3 regions of the Streptomyces sp. NPDC007025 genome follow, and region 3 is predicted to be linked to each of the others. Evidence: riboswitches for the same ligand, from Rfam matches in the RefSeq annotation. Region 3 holds a riboswitch; each other region holds the start of a gene.
The links. Region 3 has a riboswitch for cobalamin ahead of ACFYMO_RS22225 (ABC transporter substrate-binding protein). Riboswitches for the same ligand answer to the same signal wherever they lie in the genome.

Region 1 (3,530 bases), on a different contig from region 3:
CAGGAGGCCATCGACCAGGGGAAGGTCATCGCCCCCGCCAAGAGCATGGACGACATGCACACGGTGGTCACCAACTCGACCGTGGACGGGGTCCTCTCGGCGCTCTTCGCGCTGCTGGTCATCGTCGTCCTCGCCGACGCGGCCCGCACCTGCGTGCGCGCGGTGCGCGACCCGGAGGGCACCCGGATGCACGAGGCGCCCTATCGGAAGTCGACGCTGACGGCGCCCGCCGGACTGATCGCCACCAAGGAGGAGAAGACCGAGCTGGCCGAAGCGGCGGCAGCCGGGCCGTCCGGCGGCGGAGCGGACGGGGACTCCCGGTGAGCGGGGCAGCCGCCGACCGGATGGTGCGCCCGGTGCTGCGTGCCGGACGCTGGGTGCGCTGGTATGTGCGCGAGCTGACCGACGAGAGCGCCTACGACCGGTATGTGGCCCATGTGCGCCGGCACCAGGGCCCGGACGCGGAGGTCCCCAGCAGGAGGGAGTTCGAGCGGCGCCGCACCGACGCCCGCGAGGGCGACCCGCGCGAGGGCTTCCGCTGCTGCTGAGTACCCGCCCGCGGGTGCGGTCGCACCGCGCCGCCGACCGTCCCGGCGGCGCCTTCCTCGGCGGGCCGCGCTGTCGGTGGTGTGGCGGATGATGACGGCATGGACATCACGGTGAGAACGGCCAGGCCCGCGGAATACCCGGAACTCGGCGAGTTGGTCGCCCGGGCCTATCTGAGCGGCGGGCTGCTGGACCTCGGCGAGGCCGACCCGTATCTGGAGACCCTGCGGGACGCTGCGGGCCGCGCCGGCCACGCGGAGCTGCTCGTGGCCGAGGAGGACCAGGGCGAACTGCTGGGCACCGTCACCTTCGTCGGCCGCGGCGGGCCCTTCGCGGAGCGGGCGCGCCAGGACGAGGGCGAGTTCCGGATGCTGGGAGTGCGCGAGTCGGCACGCGGACGCGGGGTCGGGGAGGCGCTGGTGACGGCCTGCTCGGACCGGGCCCGCGCGCTGGGGCTCTCGGGGCTGGTGCTCTCGACCCAGCCGACCATGCATGCCGCCCACCGCCTCTACCGGCGCCTCGGGTTCCGCCGGGACCCCGAGCGGGACTGGAGCCCGGTCCCGGGCGTCACCCTGTGGGCCTACGCGCTGCGCCTGTGAACGCTTCCCCGCCCGGGCCACGCGCCGCGCCCGGCCCGGGTGACCGGTCTCCGTGCCCGCACCCCGCGCCGCGCCGGGGGCGCTGCGGGGGGGCTGGCGCCGGTTCCCGACACGACCCAGGACGGCACAAGATATGGGGTGCCTGCTTAGGCCGAGCACAAGATGTATGGTGTCTCACGGCTGTCGCCCTCGACGCAGGGGAATCCGGTGCGAATCCGGAACTGTCCCGCAACGGTGAGGGGCCGGCGCGAGCCCGCCCGCGAGTCCGAGTACCTGCCGGCGGCAGCCTGATGAACGTCCAGGTCTCGTGGGTTGGACCGGTGGGCGGAGCGCGCCGTGCCCTGAACAGGGTTCCGGGCCCGGGACCGGGCTCGGTGCCCGAGCGGGGCGGCCGGGCGCGCGCCTCTCCCTCCGTGCCGCTGCCCACGGCCAGTGAGCAGCGAGGGAGAGCACCGCGTGACCGTCACCACCGCCCCCACCCTTCCGGCACCCGTCACCCCCGGCTCCGCCACGGGGGGCGAGGCCGGCGAGGACCCTTCGGCCGCCGCGTTGCGCGCGACCCTCGCCGCGCTCACCGCCGACCTCCCGGACGCGGACCCGGCTCCGGTGCTGGCCGCGGCGCTGCGCGGCAGGCAACCGGGCGCGGACGCGGTGGAACTGCGCACCCTGGCCATCGAGTCCGCGGCCGGCCGCATCAGCGAGGACCCCGCGTACTCCCGGCTGGCGGCCCGGCTGCTGACCCTCGCGATCCGGGACGAGGCGGCCGCGGAAGGCGTCGTCTCGTTCTCCGACGCGGTGGCGCTGGGCCACGCGGAGGGGCTGATCGCCGACGGTACGCACGCGTTCGTCCGCCGGCACGCCGACCGGCTGGACGCGCTGGTGCGGGAGGCCGTCGAGGACGGCGCCGACGACCGGTTCGGGTACTTCGGGCTGCGGACGGTCCACTCCCGCTATCTGCTGCGGCATCCGATCACCCGGCGCCCCGTCGAGACGGCGCAGCACTTCCTGCTCCGGGTGGCCTGCGGACTGGCCGCTGACGAGTCGCCGCAGGCCCTCGCGGAGGTGGCCGACTTCTACCGGCTCACCAATTCCCTCGCCTATCTGCCCTCCTCCCCCACGCTCTTCAACTCCGGCACCCGCCACCCGCAGATGTCCTCCTGTTATCTGCTCGACTCCCCCCAGGACGAACTGGACTCGATCTACGAGCGCTACCAGCAGGTCGCGCGGCTGTCCAAGCACGCGGGCGGCATCGGTCTGTCGTACTCCCGGATCCGCTCCCGCGGGGCACTGATCCGGGGCACCAACGGCCACTCGAACGGCATCGTGCCGTTCCTGCGCACGCTGGACGCGTCCGTGGCCGCGGTCAACCAGGGCGGCCGCCGCAAGGGGGCAGCCTGCGTCTACCTGGAGACCTGGCACGCGGACCTGGAGGAGTTCCTGGAGCTGCGGGACAACACCGGCGAGGACGCGCGCCGCACCCACAACCTCAACCTGGCGCACTGGATCCCGGACGAGTTCATGCGCCGCGTCGAGGCGGACGAACAGTGGTCGCTCTTCTCCCCGTCCGAGGCGCCGGAGCTGGTGGACCTGTGGGGCGAGGAGTTCGACGCCGCCTACCGCCGCGCCGAGGCCGAGGGGCGCGCGGTCAAACGGCTGCCCGCGCGGCAGCTGTACGGCGCGATGATGCGCACCCTCGCGCAGACCGGCAACGGCTGGATGACGTTCAAGGACGCCGCGAACCGCACCTCCAACCAGACCGCGGAACCGGGCAACACCGTGCACTCCTCGAACCTGTGCACGGAGATCCTGGAGGTCACCGACGACGGGGAGACCGCCGTCTGCAACCTGGGCTCGGTGAACCTGGCCGCGCACCTGAGCGAGGAGGACGGCGGCCCGCTGCCGGACCGGATGGACTGGAAGCGGCTGGACGCCACGGTCCGCACCGCGGTGCGGTTCCTGGACCGCGTGGTGGACATCAACTTCTATCCGACCGGGCAGGCCGCCGTCTCCAACTCCCGCTGGCGGCCGGTGGGCCTGGGAGTGATGGGCCTGCAGGACGTCTTCTTCCGGCTCGGGCTGCCCTTCGACTCCCCGGAGGCCCGCGAGCTGTCCACCCGGATCGCCGAGCGCATCATGCTGGCCGCCTACGAGACCTCCGCCGAGCTGGCCGAGCGGCACGGACCACTGCCCGCGTGGGAGGCGACCCGCACGGCGCGCGGCGTGCTGCACCCCGACCACTATCCGGCCACGGCCGGGGAGCGGGCCTGGCCGCAGCGGTGGGAGGCGCTGCGGGCACGGATCTCCCGGACCGGGATGCGCAACTCCCTGCTGCTGGCGATCGCTCCGACGGCCACCATCGCGTCCATCGCGGGGGTGTACGAGTGC
Region 2 (3,530 bases), on a different contig from region 3:
TGTCGCCGACCACCAGCACCGGCAGCCGGCAGGCCCGGGCCAGCCCCATGTTGACGATGTCGCTGCGCCGCAGGTTGATCTCGGCCGGGCTGCCCGCGCCCTCGCAGACGACCGCGTCGTGGGTGCGCCGCAGCTCCTCCAGACAGCCCGCGACCGTCTCCAGCAGTTCCGCGCGCCCCGCGGGCGGCGCCCCCTCGCCGTCCGCCCCGCCCCCGGCGGGCTCCCCGCCGCCCGGGTGCCGCCCGAAGTAGCCCCGCGCCGACATCTCGCCGACCGCCTTGCCCAGCAGGACGACCTGGCTGGTGCGGTCGCCGCCCGGCTTCAGCAGCACCGGGTTCATCAGCGCGCTCGGCTCCACCCGCGCCGCGGCCGCCTGCATCGCCTGGGCGCGGCCGATCTCCGCCCCGTCGGAGGTGACAAAGGAGTTGAGCGACATGTTCTGCGCCTTGAACGGCGCGACGCGTATCCCCTTGCGGGCCAGCCAGCGGCAGATGCCCGCCGTCACCACGCTCTTGCCCGCGTCGGAGGTCGTCCCCGCGACCAGCAGCCCGCCCGTTCCGCGCCCGCTCACCGTGCTCCTCCCGCCGCGCGGGTCCGCCGCAGGCGGCGCACCGCCGCTCCCGTCAGACAGCTCGTCACCAGGGCCAGTTGCCCCACCCGGCGCGACAGCCGCACGGCCCGCTCGATGTCGGCGGTGCGCACGGCGCGACCGGAAGCATTGAGGACGGGCCGGTGCTCGACCCGGCCGCCGTAGGCGAGCGTGCCGCCCAGCCGCACCCCGAGGGCGCCCGCGAACGACGCCTCCACCGGGCCCGCGTTGGGGCTGGGGTGGCGGTGCGCGTCGGCCCGCCAGGAGCGCAGGGCACCGCGCGGATCGGGTCCGGCGAGCGCGGCCAGCACGGCGGTCAGCCGCGCCCCCGGGCCGCCCGCCACGTCGTCCAGCCGCGCAGCGGCCCAGCCGAAGCGGCGGTGCCGCGGGGAGCGGTGACCGACCATCGCGTCCAGCGTGTTGACGGCGCGGAAGCCCACCAGACCGGGGACACCGGCCAACGCGCCCCAGACCAGAGCCCCCACCACGGCGTCCGAGGTGTTCTCCGCGACCGACTCGACCACCGCACGGGCCGCTTCCGGTGCCTCCAGCCGCTGCGGGTCGCGCCCGCACAGCGCGGGCAGCCGCTCGCGGGCCAGTTCCAGGTCCCCGGCCTCCAGCGCGCCGCACACGGCTCGCGCCTCCCTGGTCAGCGACGTCCCGCCGAGAACGGCCCAGGTCGCGGCCGCCGTCAGGACGAGTTCGGGGAGCGGTGCAGCCGGCCCGCCGCGGGCGGCACGGCGCGCGGCACCGGCCGCGGCGACGGCGCCGCCCGCGGCGAGGAGCGTGTGCAGCGCGCCCGCACCACGGTGGTCGCGCCACAGGCGGCGCTCCAGCGCTCCGGCGGCCCGGCCGAAGACGGCCACCGGGTGGCCGCGCCGCGGGTCGCCCAGCAGCGCGTCGGCGGCGAACCCCAGCAGGATCCCGCGCACCCGGACGTCAGCGGAGCCCATCAGCGGACGGGTCCGGCGCACTCACCCACGGCAGCGGTTCCCGCGACGGTGTTCCCCGCGGCGGCGGGCACGTCGGCGGCGGATATGGCGGCACAGCCACGCATCTCGGCGTCCTCACTCAGGGTCCTCGCCCTGGCTCGACTCGACCGGCGGCGAGAGTCTCCTGGCTCCCGGATCCACGCCGCCCCCGGCCTTCCAGCCCGTGCGGGCCGTGGCTTCGTCGGGGGGTGGCGCTCCCCGGTGACAGTGGCGGGACCGCGCCGGATTCACACCGGCTTCCTCTCCATGCCGCCGTTTGGCACGGGAAGTCCACCACGCCGGTCCGGCCCCGTCAACTCGCCCTTGACCTGCGACGGGGCTGCGAGCAGTAACGTCGGTGAGGGGGCACGGGATGCTCCCGTGCCCCCTCACCGACGTCGCCCGCCCGGCCGCGGCTGCCCTGCCGGGGCCGTGGCCGGACGGGTGCGGGCTCAGCCCGCGATCAGATAGATCCCGTACGCCACCGCCGCCAGGCACAGCCCGTAACAGGCGTAGGCGCCGGTGCGGGCCAGTGCCGAGGGAGCGGCGCCGGCGGTGCGCGGCGAGCCGGCGACGATGCCGAGGGTGAAGATGCCGACGAGTCCCACCGTCGCCACCAGGCTGACGCCGAAGACCTGGCCGAGCGCGGCCCAGTCGATGTGCATGCGGTCGTCCCTTCTGCCTAGCTGAGGCTGCTCGCCGACGCGGGGCGGCCGGTCGGTTGCGGGGTCTCGGAGGCCGCTGCCTCCTCGGCGGAGCCGACCGCCACTCCCGCGGGCGGCGGGGGCGGGGCGACGGCACGGACGGCGGTGGTGACCACGCCGGCGGGTACGGACACGGGTGCGGGCTCCGCGGCCGGTTCGACGGCCGGGCCGGGGATCCCGGTGGGCTCCACGGTGGTGGGGGAGTCGCCGTTGACGTTGGTGTGGTCCACCGGCGCGCGCCGCGAGCGGACCCAGATGGCGCCGCAGAGTGCGAGAGTGAGGACGGCGACCGTCGTCACGCCCCAGTCGCCCTGCTCGGCCAGGAGCGCGGCGCCCGCCGCGATCCCGCCGGCGGCGGGGAGGGTCAGTGCCCAGCCGACGACCATCCGGCCGGCGGTTCCCCACCGCACCACGCCGCCCTTGCGGCCGAGGCCGGAGCCCATCACGGCGCCCGAGCACACGTGGGTGGTGGAGAGGGAGAAGCCGATGTGCGAGGAGGCCAGGATGGTGGCCGCCGCGCTGGTCTGGGCGGCGAAGCCCTGCGGCGGCTGGATGTCGGTGATGCCCTTGCCCATGGTGCGGATGATGCGCCAGCCGCCCAGGTAGGTGCCCAGCGCGATGGCGAGCCCCGCCGAGGCGATGACCCACACCGGCGGGTCGGAGCCGGGCGCCAGCGCGCCGCCGGTGACCAGCGCCAGGGTGATGACGCCCATGGTCTTCTGCGCGTCGTTCGTGCCGTGGGCGAGGGAGACCAGTGCGGCCGAGGTGATCTGCCCGGCGCGGTAGCCCTTGGCGGTCCGCTCCTCGTCCGCGTGCCGGGCGACCCGGTAGGTCAGCCGGGTGGCGCACAGGGAGGCCAGGCCCGCCACCACGGGCGCGGCCAGCGCCGGGATGAGGACCTTCATGACGACGACGTCACCGTTGACCGCGCCGGTGCCGACTGCGGCGAGCGTCGCGCCGATCAGTCCGCCCATCAGGGCGTGCGAGGAGCTGGAGGGCAGCCCCGCGAGCCAGGTCAGCAGGTTCCAGATGATCGCGCCCACCAGCCCCGCGAAGATCACTTCGGGCCGGATGCCGGAACCTTCGTCGATGATTCCCGAGGAAATGGTCTTGGCCACCTCGATGGACAGGAAGGCGCCGAGGAGGTTGAGGACCGCCGACATGGCGACCGCCGCCCGCGGGGCCAGTGCCCCGGTGGAGATGGTCGTGGCCATGGCGTTGGCCGTGTCGTGGAAGCCGTTCGTGAAGTCGAACACCAAGGCCGTG
Region 3 (3,530 bases):
TCGGCGACGCGCTCCCCCTCACGGCGCGGCAGACCGTGGAGATGGGCCGCTGGGGCGAGCGGGGACTGTGGCGGCGACTGACCCGGCAGGACCGGGCCGCGGTCGACCACGCCATGGAACGGCTCGGCGTCACCGGCCTCGGCGCCCGCCAGCTCGGAGAGCTGTCGGGCGGTCAGCGCCAGCGGGTCCTGATCGCGCAGGGCCTTGCCCAGCAGTCCGACCTGCTGCTCCTGGACGAGCCGACCACAGGACTCGACCCCGAGGCACGGGAGCGAATCACAACCCTGCTGACCGAGCTGGTCGCCGACGGCTCCACCGTCGTCCAGGCCACGCACGATCTCGAGGCCGCCCGCTCCGCCGACACCTGCCTGCTCCTCAGCGACGGACGGCTGATCGGACAGGGCCCGCCCGAGCACGTACTCACCCCTCAGGCATTGACCCGGATCTGGCAGCCGGCGTGAAGCCCAGGACCGGAGGCGGGGACGCTCGGCGTGGCCTCACCAAGCCGGGCGGGCCGCCACCGCGCGGAGGTTGCCGAACGGTAAAGCGAGTGACGTGAGCGATCAGAAGTACGCCGGAGGGCGGGGCGGGCTCGCCGACGCCGTACGCCTCACCGCGCGGGCGGGGCTGAACATCCTGCTGGGCGGGTTCGCGCTCCTCACGATCGTCACGGTCGCCAGCGCGCTCGGCCCGATGCTCGCGCTCGACCTCTACACGCCTCCCGTTGCGGCCTGGTGGACGGCCTTCACCGCCGTCGTCGTCCAAGGGGTGCCGTTCCTCCTGCGCGTCCGTGCCGGTGGCCGGCAGTCTCATGCGGCGCGGGGTGGCACCGAAGGCCGCCCTCGCCTTCCCGTTGTCCGCGCCCGCGGTCAACCCCGTGGTGGGCTTGATTCGGTTTGACGGACATTCGGGATCAGGGGCGTCGCCCCGGGCGCAGGTACGACGAGGCATCCGTCACGGACAACCTGCTCTACCCAGCAGAGCGAAGTCCCAGGACTGCTGACCTACCAGAGCAACCAGGCACAGGAGAGGGATTCCGGAGCCGACGGGGAGTGGTGGATCGGCGATGGCCAGGCAGGATGGATATGCCTACGCATCCAGACCAAGCGCGTCTACGACGACAACACCTACCGAATGCTGGAGCACCCGGGCGCCGGCGACGATGCGTTCCGGTACGACACGTTGATCAAAGGCTGCAACCCTGATGAGGCCCGCTATGCGTTTCACGTCTTCGACAACGGCTGGCCCGAGGACACCTTTGGAGAGGGGACATACTGGGCCCCGCCAGCTCTCTTTGAGCCGGCGTCTGACGACGAAGTCCCTGCAGCACCTCAAACGGTGATCGTCGAACTGAAGCCGAAGCGGGCACGGAAGCGGAGGTAGAAGTCCTGTCCGCCTCGGCAGCGGCGGTGTGCCCGAGTAGCTGGGCCTCCTGTCATGACGCCGATAGGAGGCCCAGCCGGGTTGACCAGCAAGCTGAGCAGATCAGCGGCACTGCCAAGCAGCGCAGCAACCCTCGCGCTGCCATACCCAGGCAGGCGGCAGAGCGGCTGACGCACCATCAGAACGAGCGTCATCTCAGCGTCAAGACATCGCCCCGCAACGCCCACACCGCACATAACACGCACAGCCAAAACAGCAGGTCAGGAGCCCTTCCCGACTGCATCAAGGATCGCCACGCACTCCATGTGCTGCGTCATCGGAAACATGTCGCGTCAGAGGGACGACAGAAGAAGTGGCGGCCAGGCAGGGTACATCGGCCCAATCGGTGACCTGTCACGAGCCCGGAGCGTCAGCTGACGTCACAGGAGCCCCGGCGCCTCGGGCCACGCGAAGAGGGCGTGGTACCTTCCGGACGCCAGTCGAACTCGTGCGCGCGGCTACGCGTGTACACGGGTCAGGGAATCCGGTGGGAATCCGGAACTGACGCGCAGCGGTGAGGGTGACGGGCGGGGCAGCAGGCCACTGGACGACGGTCACGACCAGGTCCGGGAAGGCGTCCCGCCGGGGTGACCCCGAGTCCGAAGACCTGCTGGCACCCGACCGTCCGCACGGGCCCCGCGCATGGGCCCGACGTTGAGAAAGCCGGCACTGTGTATCTGCCACGCCTCGCCCGCCGTTCCGTCGTGCTCCTGACCGGGACGCTGCTGCTCGCCGCATGCGGTTCCGGCTCCGGCTCCTCCGGGAAGTCCGCCGGCGACGGGACGCAGGCTGTCACGTTCGACAACTGCGGGCGGAAGGTGACGGTCGAGGCTCCCCCGAAGCGTGCCGTGTCCCTGAACCAGGGCACCACCGAGATCCTGCTCTCCCTCGGCCTGGCCGACCGCATTGCGGGAACCGCCACCTGGACCGACCCGGTCATGAAAGGACTGGGGAAGGCCAACGCGAAGGTGCCCCGGCTCGCTGACGACCAGCCGTCGTTCGAGCGGGTACTCGGCACCGAACCGGACTTCGTCGCCTCCTCCTTCGCCTCCACCCTGGGCAAGGGCGGGGTGGCCACCCGAGAGCAGTTCGACGAGCTCGGGTTGCCCACGTACCTGTCTCCCGCCGACTGCGAGGGCAAGGACAACAGCGGCGACGGCGACGGCAAACGGACCAAGCCCCTGGCTATGGAGACCGTCTACCGCGAGGTACGGGAGCTCGCCCGGATCTTCGGGGTGGAGAAGCGTGGCGAGCAGCTTATCGACCGGTTGAAGAGCCGGGTCACGAAGGCAACGGCCGGGATCCACGCCGAGAACACCACCGTCCTGTACTGGTTCGCGAACCAGGAATCCCCCTACATGGCGGGCTGCTGCGGCGCGCCCGGCATCATCACCAACGCGCTGGGCGCGAAGAACGTCTTCGACGACAGCACGCAGGAATGGCCCCAGATCAACTGGGAGACCGTCGCCGACCGCGACCCCGACGTACTCGTCGTCGGCGACCTCAGCCGCAGATCGCAGACCGCCGAGTCGGCCGCGAAGAAGATCGCGTTCCTGGAGTCGAACCCGGCGACGAAGAACATGAGAGCGGTGAAGGAGAAGCGGTACGTGCTGCTCAGCGGGCAGGCCATGAACCCGACGATCCGAACCGTCGAGGGCGTGGAGAAAGTTGCCGCGGTGCTGCGCGAGCACGGGCTCACCGGATGACAGCCATGGTGCGGTCGTCCCCGGACCGCCGGACGCGAGGCGCGGCCGCTGTGCTGCCCGTCGTAGCCGGCGTGGGCGGCGGTCTGGCGATGCTGGTCGTGTCCGTCGCCGTGGCCATCACCATCGGTCCGGCGGACATCGGTGTGGGCGACGCCTGGTCGGTGGTCGCCTCCCGGCTGGGCTGGGGGACGACGGAGCTGACTGCGATCCGTGAGGGCATCGTCTGGAACCTGCGGCTGCCGCGCACCCTTCTCGCCGCGGTGTGCGGAGCCGGACTCGCGTTGTGCGGCGCGGTGATGCAGTCGCTGCTGCGCAACCCCCTCGCCGACCCCTTCGTCCTGGGCGTCTCTTCCGGGGCGTCGACCGGCGCCGTCGTCGTGATCGTCCTCGGCGCGGGCGGTG

Region 1: it holds a riboswitch for cobalamin, as region 3 does, so the genes downstream of both, ACFYMO_RS16465 (ribonucleoside-diphosphate reductase subunit alpha) here and ACFYMO_RS22225 (ABC transporter substrate-binding protein) in region 3, are expected to answer to the same signal.
Region 2: it holds a riboswitch for cobalamin, as region 3 does, so the genes downstream of both, ACFYMO_RS06635 (cobalamin biosynthesis protein) here and ACFYMO_RS22225 (ABC transporter substrate-binding protein) in region 3, are expected to answer to the same signal.

The regions. Positions count from the first base shown of each region.
Region 1 covers NZ_JBIAFT010000007.1:334,926-338,455, reverse strand. Annotated here, with positions in the region: gene ACFYMO_RS16480 (carbon starvation CstA family protein) at 1-324, shown strand, start outside; gene ACFYMO_RS16475 (YbdD/YjiX family protein) at 345-548, shown strand; gene ACFYMO_RS16470 (GNAT family N-acetyltransferase) at 648-1,145, shown strand; cobalamin riboswitch at 1,306-1,441, shown strand; gene ACFYMO_RS16465 (ribonucleoside-diphosphate reductase subunit alpha) at 1,602-3,530, shown strand, end outside.
Region 2 covers NZ_JBIAFT010000003.1:41,935-45,464, reverse strand. Annotated here, with positions in the region: gene ACFYMO_RS06640 (cobyric acid synthase) at 1-571, opposite strand, end outside; gene ACFYMO_RS06635 (cobalamin biosynthesis protein) at 568-1,542, opposite strand; cobalamin riboswitch at 1,699-1,825, opposite strand; gene ACFYMO_RS06630 (hypothetical protein) at 2,013-2,225, opposite strand; gene ACFYMO_RS06625 (inorganic phosphate transporter) at 2,243-3,530, opposite strand, start outside.
Region 3 covers NZ_JBIAFT010000011.1:151,574-155,103, reverse strand. Annotated here, with positions in the region: gene aztA (zinc ABC transporter ATP-binding protein AztA) at 1-461, shown strand, start outside; partial or broken gene ACFYMO_RS22235 (hypothetical protein) at 532-883, shown strand; gene ACFYMO_RS22230 (hypothetical protein) at 1,135-1,383, shown strand; cobalamin riboswitch at 1,900-2,031, shown strand; gene ACFYMO_RS22225 (ABC transporter substrate-binding protein) at 2,100-3,128, shown strand; gene ACFYMO_RS22220 (iron chelate uptake ABC transporter family permease subunit) at 3,218-3,530, shown strand, end outside.